DNA from 3 places in the Hymenobacter sp. FMD4 genome. Region 2 is predicted to be linked to each of the others. Evidence: riboswitches for the same ligand, from Rfam matches in the RefSeq annotation. Region 2 holds a riboswitch; each other region holds the start of a gene.

Region 1 (3,932 bases), on a different contig from region 2:
GGTAGCTGTCGGCCTGGCCTTCTTCATCGAACGCCATGACGATGACGGCCGCCCCGTAAGCGCGCACCAGGCTGGCGTGATGTTTAAACACCTCTTCGCCTTCCTTTAGCGAAATCGAGTTGACAATGCTCTTGCCCTGCGTGCATTTCAGGCCCGCTTCCAGCACCTCCCACTTCGAGGAATCGATCATGATGGGCAGGCGGGCCACATCGGGTTCCGAAGCCATCAGGTTCAGGAAGTTGGTCATGGCCTCCACCGAATCGAGCAGGCCCTCGTCCATATTCACGTCCAGAATCTGGGCGCCGCCTTCCACCTGGGCGCGGGCCACGGCCACGGCTTCGTCAAACTGCCCCGAGCGAATCAGGCGGGCGAAAGCGCGCGAACCGGTCACGTTGCACCGTTCGCCCACGTTCACGAATAGGCTTTCGGGGTGGATGTTTACCGGCTCCAAACCGCTCAGGCGCGTCGCACGGGGGCGCACCGGCAGCGGACGCGGCGGATAGCGGTCCACCAGCTTCGCGGCTTCGGCAATGTGCTGGGGCGTGGTACCGCAGCAGCCACCCACCACGTTCACGAGGCCTTCCTGCAGGTACTCTTCCAGCACGGCGGCAAATTCCTGGGCCGATTCGTCATAGCCACCGAAAGCGTTGGGCAGGCCCGCATTCGGATAAGCCGAAATGTAGCAATCGGCAAGGCGGCTCAGCTCCTGCAGGTACACCTTCAGCTGCTGGGCCCCAAGCGCGCAGTTCAGGCCGATACTCAGGATGGGCAGGTGGCGCATGGAGTTCCAGAACGCCTCCACCGTCTGGCCCGACAAAGTGCGGCCCGAGGCATCGGTGATGGTGCCCGAAATCATGAGGGGCACCACGCGGCCGCCCTCGTCGAAGAAACGCTGGGCCGCAAACAAGGCAGCCTTGGCATTAAGGGTGTCGAAGATGGTCTCGATCAGCAGCGCATCCACGCCGCCGTCCACGAGACCTTTGATTTGTTCCAGGTACGCCACAGCCAGCTCATCGAAGCTGACGGCGCGGAAGCCTGGGCGGTTTACATCGGGCGAGAGCGAGGCCGTGCGGTTCGTGGGGCCGATGGCGCCGGCCACGAAGCGCGGGCGCTCCGGTGTACTGTATTCGTCGGCTGCTTCGCGGGCTAGCCGGGCTGCCTCGTAATTCAGCTCATACACGATGTGCTCCAAGGCGTAATCGGCCTGGGCAATAGTGGTACCGCTGAAGGTGTTGGTTTCGACCAGATCAGCGCCCGCGGCGAAGTACTCGGCATGCACGCCGCGCACAATGTCGGGGCGCGTCAGACAGAGCAGGTCGTTGTTGCCGCGCAGGGGCTTGGGGTGGTCCCGAAACCGCTCGCCGCGAAAATCTTCTTCGGTGAGCTGGTGGCGCTGCAGCATGGTACCCATGGCACCATCGAGCACGATGACGCGGCGGGCAAGCAGCTCGGCGAGGGGAGAAGCAGGGACAGTAGGCATGTAAATGTTCCGGATAGCAGTGGAGGCAAGCGCGTATCCGGAAAGCCTAAGCAACTTTTCAGTCACCAAGTTCCGCTCATCTTCTCCGAACGCCAGCGGGCCTCGGATGGGAGTTAGCACCTCTGCCGCAGCGGCCGGTTGCTAAGACGTCACAGGGCCCAGTCCCTCAGTCTTTCTGGATAAGCTTTGGCGAAGATAAATAGCGAAATGCGCAATACCAAATTGGATAATAGTAACTTGATTAAGTTACATGTTTGGTGTTGGTGGAGCTTTTCCTCGATGAAAAGACCGAGCCGGCAGCGTCTTGAATGCTTATTTGCCAAAGGAGCCAATACGCTAAAGCGTGGCGTCCGACGTTATTCAATGGGTAATAGTAAGTTTAAGCAGCATTAGCGTTTGAGGAATTATGAAATTTGCTGGTTGCCTGATGGCCGCTTTTTTATTGGGTGGCAAGGCCGCCTCGGCGCAAACGTCGTCCACAAGCCTGCCGGTGGGCACGGGCTTGGAAGCTGCTTACTATAACGGTACCAACTTCGAACAGCTAGTGCTGCGCCGGCGCGACGCGGCCATCGATTTTAGCTGGCAAAAACAGCCGCCGGCACCCGGGCTGGGGGCCGAGCACTTCTCCGTACGCTGGGAAGGTTACATACTGGCGCCGGTATCGGGCGAGTATGAATTCTCAACCGTGATGGACGATGGCCTGCGGGTATGGGTGGGCGGCAAGCGCATCATCAATGCCTGGCGCGAGCAAGACCACGTGCCGGCGGCAGTTCGCATTCGGCTGGAGGCGGGCAGGTACTACCGGTTGCGCGTCGATTACTTTCAGACGATATTCGACTCCCGGGCGCTGTTGCAATGGCGCTTGCCCGACAGCCGGGAATTGGTGCCGGTGGGTGCCAATAGCTTGTTTGCAGCGCTGCCGCCTTCGGCCAAACCTGTGCCGGCCACTACGCGCCCTGCTACCCGCCCGCCCGTTGAAACGGCTCCGCCCGTAACCCGCCCAGCTACACCAGCGCCAACGCCGCGACCAACCCGCTCAAGTACGCCGGCGCCTTCTCGCCCCGCGCCCCGCCAGACAGCACCGCCCGTGGCACCAGCAGCCGATAACGAGTTAAGCGAACTGAACAAGCTGCCCGCCGGGGCGGTAGTAACCCTGCAACACCTGTATTTCGAACAGAGCAAGCCGCGGCTGTTGCCTACTTCGCTGCCTGAAATGGAACGTTTGGCTCAGATTCTGAAAGCCAATCCCTCGTTGCGCCTGGAAATTGTCGGCCACACCGATAACGTAGGCGACGTCAGCTTAAATCAAGCCCTGTCGCAGCAGCGGGCTGAAGCTGTACGCGACTACCTGATTCGCCAAGGCATCGAAGCCGAACGACTGCTGGCCACAGGCCTAGGCAGCGCCCGACCCGTAGCTGACAACGACGACCCCAAACAACGGCCGCGCAATCGGCGGGTGGAGGTGGTAGTGCGCTGAGGGTAGGACTTGGATGGATTAAGTGCAGGAGCTTGTTCTTATTTCGTAATAAGTGAGTTGAAAAGAAAAACCCGTTTCCTGATCAGGAAACGGGTTTTTCTTTTCAAAGGCGGAGTCGAAGCACATAGTGCTTCGACTCCCAAGACGAAACGAGTTATTACTTCGTCAACGAGAGCTGACGAATTGTGTATTCATCGCCCATTTTTACTTTCATCATGTACACGCCGGCTGCCAGGTTCGACAGGTCGAGCTTATTCTCGAAGTTGTCGCGGATGGTTGCCTTGTGTACCGTCTGGCCGAGCGTATTCATTACGAGTACTTCCATGCCGGCCTTGGCATTGGCTCCGCGCACCTCCAGCGTTACCAAGCCATTGCTTGGGTTTGGGAACAGGCTGATGGCACGGTCGAGCGCGGCGGAGGTACCAGTCACGGTGTTGGCTACTGCCTCCACTACAAACACGCCCAAGTTGGCCGAAGCGGCATCAGCCAAGGTGCCACCAGTAGCCCCGAAGGTGTTGATGGTGTAGAAGGTACCGGTGCGGGTGGGCGTTTCCGGCAACGTACCCATCGGGAAGTAGCGGGCACCAGTGGCAGCAGTCTGCACCAAGCCAACGTAGAAGTTGCCAGCAGCAATGGCTACAGGCGTAGCGAAGTTGAAGGTCTTGCGCTGATCAATGTCGGCAGCCGTGACTACATAGTTAGGCGTGCGGGCAATAAGGGTACCCGTGGAGCTCACCAAAACTCCGTATACCGTGTTGCCCACGGTGTTCGGGTCGGCCAAAGCTGCGATTACTGCAGTGAGTGAGCGGGCTACAGTCGTGTTGTAGCGCACCACGAAAGCCCCCGTTGCGGTTGCACCGAAGCCAACGCTCAGTTGCGGGTTGAGAGCGGTGTTGTTGGCGTAGCTGAAGGTGTTCGTCGTTACGATTTGCTGGTAAGTGCGGGTGTTGTTGGCCACCACATCATCGGGTAGCA
Region 2 (3,932 bases):
CAAGGTTTGTGGGTTACTCATAGCTTAAAGAACCGCTCTGCGCGGGAGCAAGTAAGGCAGTACAGAATGTGCGGTAAATGAGGACAAGAGCGCCCCGGCATAAAGGCGTGTTGTCAGATATTCTTTGCTTCCGGCCCCTTCGGAGTGAGCGTGAGTGAAGAGTGAAGGAGCCGGAAAGCAAAGAGGCCTAGGCAAAGACGCGGCGTTTTTCCCGAAACGCCGCGCCTGTCCCCGTCGCTGGAAGGGAAGCCGTGCCATGGCAGTGGCTAGGCTTCACTTGTTCCCTCCCTTAAACTTCCAGCGTTGCGGGGTGCCCGGCTTGTTGTTCAATGAGGATTTCTGCGTCTGCTGGCGTGCTCAATGGCGCTTGGTTTTGCACAGCGTCGAAAGCGCGCTGCAGGTCAGCTTTGATATCGTCGATGTGCTCTAAGCCTACAGAGAGGCGCAGCAGCGTAGGCGTCACGCCGGCAGCACGCTGTTCAGCGTCACTGAGCTGTTGGTGCGTGGTGGCCGAGGGCTGAATGATGAGCGTCTTGGCGTCGCCCACATTGGCCAGGTGACTGATGAGCTGCAGGTTGTCGATGAACTCGGTGGCTGTATCCTTAGAGCCTTTGATGGCGAAGGTGAGCACGCCGCCGAAGCCGCGCTTCAGGTACTTAGTGGCCAACTGGTGATAGGGGCTACTCTTCAGACCGGGGTAGTTTACGGCCTCTACCTGCGGGTGCTGCTCCAGCCATTCGGCGATTTTTAGGGCGTTTTCTACGGTGCGGTCCACGCGCAGGCTCAGCGTTTCGAGGCCGATGAGCAGCTGCCAGGAGTTGAAAGGGCTCTGAGAGGGGCCGAAATCGCGCAGGCCTTCCACCCGGGCCCGAATGATAAAGGCGATGTTGCCGAACGGCCCGTTTTTGCCGAATACGTCGTTGAATACCAGCCCGTGGTAGCCTTCGCTAGGCTCCGTGAACTGTGGGAATTTGCCGTTGCCGAAGTCGTATTTGCCGCCGTCCACTATCACCCCGCCGATGGAGGTGCCATGCCCGCCGATCCACTTCGTAGCCGACTGCACCACGATGTGCGCGCCGTGCTCCAGCGGCCGGAACAGGTAGCCACCCGCTCCAAAGGTATTGTCCACAATGAGCGGGATGTCGTGCTTCTCGGCAATGGCTGCAATGGCTTCGAAATCAGGAATGTTAAAGCCAGGGTTGCCGATGGTTTCCAAGTACAGCGCCTTGGTATTCTCATCAATCAGTCGCTCAAAGCTTTCAGGATTGTCACCGTCGGCGAAGCGCACCTCAATGCCGAGCCGCTTGAACGCAACCTTGAATTGATTGTACGTGCCGCCGTACAGGAACGAGGTCGATACGAAGTTGTCGCCGGCCTGCAGGATGTTGTTCAGCGCAATGAACTGAGCGGCCTGTCCCGAGGAAGTGGCTAGGGCAGCCACGCCACCTTCCAAAGTGGCCACGCGCTGCTCAAACACGTCCGTTGTGGGGTTCATCAGCCGGGTGTAGATATTTCCGAACTCTTTCAGCGCAAACAAGTTGGCGCCGTGCTCGGCATTCTTAAAAACATAGCTGGTAGTCTGATAAAGCGGCACGGCGCGGGCGCCAGTCGTAGGGTCGGGCTGCTGGCCGGCGTGGAGTTGAAGGGTCTCGAATTGCAGGTTCTGCGTGGACATGATAGTGCTGAGAAAGAGGGTTGTGGATTAAGAAATCGATGCGAGGAACCGGCTACGCTGGACCATAAGCCGCGTATGCCGGAGTGCAGCCCTGCTACAGCCCGGAATACATCAACGGGTGCGTAAAGGCCACGCGCCGCGGGGAAGCCCAGCGGCAATCAGGAAAATTGAGAAAGGGTAGGGGCAGGCTTTACGCGCCTGCAAAGCGCACTACCAACAACAGCAACAACACGCCATCAGAGCCGCACGCAGGGCATGTGGCTGCATCGTTACGCTGGTAGGGTGAGCGGCTACAAGCATAGCTGTAGCAGGCACCGCGGTAGCGCGGAACTGGAAGGAGGTGTCGGAACTATTTGGGTAGTTTGCCATAGCACGCCATTTATTTGCCCCCAGTCTGATGGTCAGTGGGGCAGGACTTGGCACCTGCCGGCTGGTGCATTGCCGGTGGTTGCCAGCGGGTCATCGAGCCTGTTCTCTCGCCGCTTCGGAATAAATCATGCTTCAAAAAACGCCGGGCCGTAAGCCGGGCTGGCACAAAGGTAGTACCGGATGCATTAAACGCAAATCCGGCAAAAAGTTTTTTCGAACACCAAAAATTATAGTTGAAGTGCCTGCGCACCTGGTCTGCAAAGAGGGTTGTAATTATTCGTGTACTAGCTAATAAGGCTTGTACAGTGCATAAAAAAACGTCCAGGGGTCGGACCTGAACGTTCATTAATCAGAGGCGAAATCCGCTTATAGCTGCGGCAGTTTCAGCACTTGCCCTACCTCTATGTGGTCGGGGTTAGAGCCGATGGTGGTCTTGTTGGCATCGTAAATTTGGTGCCACTTGCTGGCGTCGCCGTAGTGCTTCTTGGCAATTTTCGACAGCGAGTCGCCGCTTACTACGGTGTAGCTCTGGCCCTGCTGAGCAGCAGGTTGGGCCTGCTGGTTCTGGTTGCCGAAGAAATCGGCGGCTCCACCGGTTTGTTGTTGGGGCTGGGTTGGTTGTACGGGCTTTTTCTCGCCCTTATCGCTCAGGAAATCAAAGAGTCCCATAGTGGTGTCGTTGGTTGGGTGTAGAATCAGATGCCAATGGCTTGATAGCCAATTGGTCGCCTAAGCTTTACGCCACTGCTGCTAATTGGTTGCTGGCTTAACCCTTTGACAAGAGGCGCGTAAGAAACGCGGCAGCGACTCATCAGTGACTCGCTTTCGAACCACTTGTACCACTCCATTCCAGACATCCTATGAAACGCGCATTCAACACTCCTTTACACTACTTAGCCAGCCTGCTGATGCTGCTCACGCTTGTTACCTACGCCTGCGGCAGCAAGGAAGGCAAGGTGGAAGGAGTAAACATGCTCTACGGCACCGATAGCAAAGTGTGGAAAACCAACCGTGAGAAGGATGCCACCGGCGACAAAGTGAAGCAGACTTCTGAGCAGAAGCAGGAGGAAATTCGTTTTTTCGCCAACGGGCAGTACGTAATGACTTCGCCCACGCAGTCGATCAACGGCAAATACACCTTTGACCAGGGCAACAATAAAATTTCCATGACGCCCGAAAACGGCAGCACCAGCAGCACATTCGACGTAGTGACGCTGACCGAAAAGCGCCTGACGCTGCGCAGCCCCGAAGGTGCTGAACTGCAACTGGCTGCCGACTAAGCGTAGCAATTGGCTAAAAATGCAAAAGCCCTTCAGTCGTCAGACCGAAGGGCTTTTTTATGGTTGGTCGACAACTAAACAGAGGCATTAAGGGGAGGCGGTCCTGATGGGAAAGTCAACCAAATGCCACGGACATTACGATGCCATTACCTCTTTCACAGCCTGTTTGCCAAATACCCGGCCTACCCAGCGCGGCAAGAAAATGGTGCCCAACAGCAAGTACAGGTAGTAGGTGGCGATACGGTAAAGCAGCAGAATAAAGTTCGACATGGTATCGGAGCCAGCGAAGGTGCGGAAGAACAGCGGAAACGCGCCTTCGGCAATGCCCGCCCCGCCCGGCGTAATTGCAATAAGCAGCACTACTTTATAGATGAGGTTGCGGGCGAAAATCAGCCCGAAGTCACCCGGCGATATGCTGATGAAGGCCGCAATAAGGCAGCCGATAACGAGGTAACGCGCCGTCCAGACAAAGACCGTGGACAGGATACCCCGTACCCAGTAGCCCGCGCTGTTGCCGCGTAGCTGCTTGGAGGCGTGCATCAGCTCGATGCTGTGGTGATAAGCCCGCCGGCGCCAGCGGTGCAACCCGCGCATCGAGAACAGCCGCA
Region 3 (3,932 bases), on a different contig from region 2:
GTGGGAGAGGGGAGTCAGCGCCGCCCAAGGCTTTATGCAGTGGCTTGCTATGCCGCGTTAGTGGCCGGATTCAATACCTGAATCACCGCTTCCGAGAAACGCTCCATTTCCTCTAGCTGCGGGCTGGCCTGCAGCAGGAAGAAATCGACGCCGACCTGCTCAAACGCCCCGATGCGGTCCTGAATCTGGGCGGGCGTGCCGGTAAGGCCGGTGCGCAGGCCCCGGTTCGATACCGAGTAATCCTGCAAGGACACTTGCTGCTCCAACTGCGTGCCAGCCAGCCACTGCTGGTAGTTGCCGTAGCCCGCCGACGAAGCCTGCACGTTGGTGATGCGGTCCAGCTCCTTCTTTACTTCCTGCTCCGAGTCGCGCACGATGGTGTAACCGGCCACCCCGAACTTCATCGGCGGCAAGCCTTTCTGTTCGCGGCGGCGGCGCATATCGGCAATGCGCGTTCCGATCTGCTCCGGCGAGTCGCCGTGCATCACGTACCCGTCGCACTGCGTCGAAATCAGCTCCTTGGCCGCTTCCGACTCCCCACCCGCGTACAGGAATGGCTTCTTGGCGGGCTTGGGCTGCAGCACGTTGTCGGCTACCTGGTAGTACTTGCCGTCGTAGGAGAAATGGTCCTTGTCCCACACGCTGGTCAGCACGTCCAGCCACTCCTTGGTGCGGGCGTACCGGTCGTCGTGCTGGTCGAACTGCAGGCCGTACTTGGTGGCCTCGTCGCGCCACCACGACGACACCACATTCAGCGACAAGCGGCCGTTGCTGATCAAGTCGATGTTGGCGGCCTGCTTGGCCAGGATGGCGGGGTTGTGAAACGTGGGGCGCACGGCCACCATGATTTCCAGCTGCTCGGTCACAGCGGCCAGGGCCGCGGCCGTGCTCCAGGCCTCCAGCGACGGAGCTTCCTGACCCTTGATGTCATTCAAAAACAGCTCCGCGATGAGCGTGAGGTCGTAGCCGAGGGCTTCGCTGCGCTGGCCCAGGGTCTTGACGTAGTTCCAGTCGGCGCGCATGTTTTCGTCGTCCACGTTGCGCAACCACCCGCCAAAAACGGGCATCCAATAGCCAAATTTCATTATACCAGAGCGTTTTCGGTGGCCAAAGTCAGTTCGCGTTCCAGGTAATCCACGAAGCGGGCGTAGGGGTCGAAGCCCACTACGTTCACGGCATCGGCCACGAAGTTGGACAGCGCGTTGACGTCGTAGAACAGCACTTCGCCGGAGCGGTCGTCGATAAGGTATTCGATGCCGCCCACGTCGATTTTGGCGGCGGCTACGATGCGCTCCACGGCCTCAATTACTTCGGCTGGCGGCGTGAAAGCCTCCACCTGAATGCCTTTTTTGGGGGCTTCCGTCAAGCAGAACTCCGCTGACTGCTCCTCCGGAATCTGGCAGATTTCAGCCGGGCAGAGGTTGAAGCTTTCCCCGGTAGTGTACACCTTCATGGCATAGAGAAACTTGCCGTCAAGCATTTCCACGCGGTGAATGTTGCCGCCGCGGGGCGTCACGTACTCCTGCACCAGCGCCGTCTGGTCGATGCCCAGGTCGATTTGACCGGCTTCCACGGCTGCCTTCAGGCCTTCCAGAGTATCGAAGCGGATAATGCCTGCGCCGCTGCCGCCGATATTTACCTTCACCACGATGGGGAAGCGCAACTGCTGCGCCGCATCAATGGTGCGCGACGCGTGGTTTACCACAAACGACTTCGGAAAATTCAGCCCTAGTGAGGCAAATAGCGAGAGTTGCCGCGCCTTGTTGGTTTCGATGCTGGTGGCCACCGAACCGTTGATGACGCGCACGCCCACCCGCTCTAGGTGCGTGGTGTAGCCCGCCGTGTGAAAGATGCCCTGCCCGTGGCCGCGCAGGTAAGCCGATGAACTCATGCGGTTGACCACCAGCGCGTAGCGGCTTTCGGTTTCGGTTGGATCAAACAGGTGGTGAGCTGCGTCGATTCGCTCGTAAGGCAGCCCACGGCGGTCTAGCTCCGCAAACAGCGGTTTAAACCATTCGGGGTGCTCGTAATAGATACCTATGGGCTTGGGATACTGTGGCATGACAGCGAAAAGAAAGTGACGAGTGAAAAGCCTCAGGTACAGCCGAAATGGACGGCTGACATGATAGTAAAGGCTTGAAAAACAAGAATTAGGGTGTGGTCCGGCCATGCCGCCAACCGAAACGGGCTGACGCAGTGCTGCCGATGGGCAGCGGAGCCAGGAAAATGGGTAGGAGCCCGTCGATGACGAAACGACCATACCGTAGCGCAAAAGCGCTACGCCGCTTAGGCTGCGTGTAGAAAGCAGCGTTACGCGCCAGCGTCAGCTAGTGCGGGAGCAGTCGGGAAGGGAGCTAAAAAGACCAGCTCAACAACAACACGCCGCAACTACCATGGCCATACAGCAACACAGCGCACCGCACTGGTTGAAGGCATTGGAAGTAAACTGAAAAACGGCGGAGCGGTTGGTTGAAGCCACGGCTGTTTGTTTTTATATGGTCAGGACTTGGCACCGTTCCCGGGATGACTCCCGCTGGTGGTTGCCGGCGTTTCGCAGAGCCTGTCTCTCCACGCCTCTGTATAAAAACAATCCTTTGGTCGGAAAGAATTGGTGGTGCAAAGGTAAAGCAGCCTTTGCGACATAGCCAAACTGTACCGTAAAAGTACGGCGGTAACGTTTTGGAAACCGGGCATAAAAAAGCCGCGGACCAACCGAATATTTCGGTATGGTCCGCGGCAGAAACGGAGCAGCTTATCGGAGCAAGCCGATAGTAAAAATTTTGAAAGGGTTCTGAAAATCAACTCATCAACCCAGAACGTCATGTCGAGCGCAGTCGAGACATCTCGCTCGATAGCAATCCTCTCGTTGAACAATGAGGCTACTACCAGCCGTCAGCACGCGAGATGTCTCGACTGCGCTCGACATGACGGGCTAATGGTGCTGCTATGACACGCAGCTTAGTTAGCCGGGAACTCCGTGAACGAGGAGAAATCCACCAGCTTGCCTTTCTGAATAAGCTTCAGCTCTTCCTTCAGGTTCTTTTCGTTGCTGCGCGTGGTGTACTCCGCATCAAGCTTGGTCAGATCGGGCTTACCGGCATTCACCCAGGCGGTGTACCAGAAGTTAGCCGTGGCCTGGGCCGCGTTGCGCATCTGCCGCTCAATCATGTTGTTGAGCGACTTGTGGTAGGCGCTGGCGTAAGGCAGCGTGTGGTATTTCTGGTTGAAGACGTTGCGCTTCTCTTTGCCATCGGCGCTCAGCTCAATTTTGCTGCCCTGAAGTTCGCCAGCCAGCTTCTTCTCGATGGTGAGCATGCTGTCGGCGGCGGCGTGACTGCGCGCGATGATGGCCCAGGTTTCGGCAGCCGGGTCCTGAATCAGCTTCGGCTCGGCAAGCTTGAAGTTGTAGTTCTTGCCAAATTGCTCGGGCAGCTGTGACTCGTAAAACGAGTGAATGCCTTTCTGGCCGGTTAGCTGACCGTCGTGGTTGGCGGAGGTGTGCAGCGGTTGGTGCGCATCGCCGATGTAGTGGCCTAGGTCGGCGGCGAGGAACAGGATTTCGTCCTTGCGCTGGTTCTTCATGGCCTGCGTAAGCTTGCCGAGCATGTCCTGGATGTACCAAGGCAGGCGGCCGCTCTTGTCAAGCTGGGCTGCATCGTACTTGGCGTAAGCTTCGGTGGGCGTTTGGGGTAGCTCACTGATGGGGCCGGTGCCGTAGTGCTCCAGGTCGATAAAGTGCCGCGGGAATTCAGCCTTGTCGTTGATAGCGTACTTGCGCGAATCCGGAATCACCGACTCCGTTACCACGTAATCGACGTGGTTGTAGAAGAAGGTGCGCATGGAGGCAGGCAGGGCCAGCACGGCGGCGCGGTTGATGCGCTGGTGGCCCCAGTTACCCCAGGCAAACAGCAGGGAAGGAGCAGCAAGCAGCA

Evidence for each region. Region 2 has a riboswitch for S-adenosylmethionine ahead of AC5FXY_RS13165 (O-acetylhomoserine aminocarboxypropyltransferase/cysteine synthase family protein). Riboswitches for the same ligand answer to the same signal wherever they lie in the genome.
Region 1: another riboswitch for S-adenosylmethionine. It lies ahead of metH (methionine synthase); the one in region 2 lies ahead of AC5FXY_RS13165 (O-acetylhomoserine aminocarboxypropyltransferase/cysteine synthase family protein).
Region 3: another riboswitch for S-adenosylmethionine. It lies ahead of AC5FXY_RS12600 (ATP-grasp domain-containing protein); the one in region 2 lies ahead of AC5FXY_RS13165 (O-acetylhomoserine aminocarboxypropyltransferase/cysteine synthase family protein).

Annotation. Positions count from the first base shown of each region.
Region 1 is NZ_JBZYWH010000007.1:168,762-172,693, reverse strand. It holds gene metH (methionine synthase) at 1-1,480, opposite strand, end outside; SAM riboswitch class I at 1,554-1,666, opposite strand; gene AC5FXY_RS09650 (OmpA family protein) at 1,908-2,957, shown strand; gene AC5FXY_RS09645 (T9SS type A sorting domain-containing protein) at 3,115-3,932, opposite strand, start outside.
Region 2 is NZ_JBZYWH010000013.1:24,401-28,332, reverse strand. It holds gene AC5FXY_RS13170 (homoserine O-acetyltransferase family protein) at 1-21, opposite strand, end outside; gene AC5FXY_RS13165 (O-acetylhomoserine aminocarboxypropyltransferase/cysteine synthase family protein) at 290-1,675, opposite strand; SAM riboswitch class I at 2,052-2,171, opposite strand; gene AC5FXY_RS13160 (LysM peptidoglycan-binding domain-containing protein) at 2,411-2,713, opposite strand; gene AC5FXY_RS13155 (hypothetical protein) at 2,905-3,324, shown strand; gene AC5FXY_RS13150 (lysylphosphatidylglycerol synthase transmembrane domain-containing protein) at 3,460-3,932, opposite strand, start outside.
Region 3 is NZ_JBZYWH010000012.1:30,724-34,655, forward strand. It holds gene AC5FXY_RS12595 (LLM class flavin-dependent oxidoreductase) at 48-1,085, opposite strand; gene AC5FXY_RS12600 (ATP-grasp domain-containing protein) at 1,085-2,062, opposite strand; SAM riboswitch class I at 2,489-2,587, opposite strand; gene AC5FXY_RS12605 (zinc dependent phospholipase C family protein) at 2,959-3,932, opposite strand, start outside.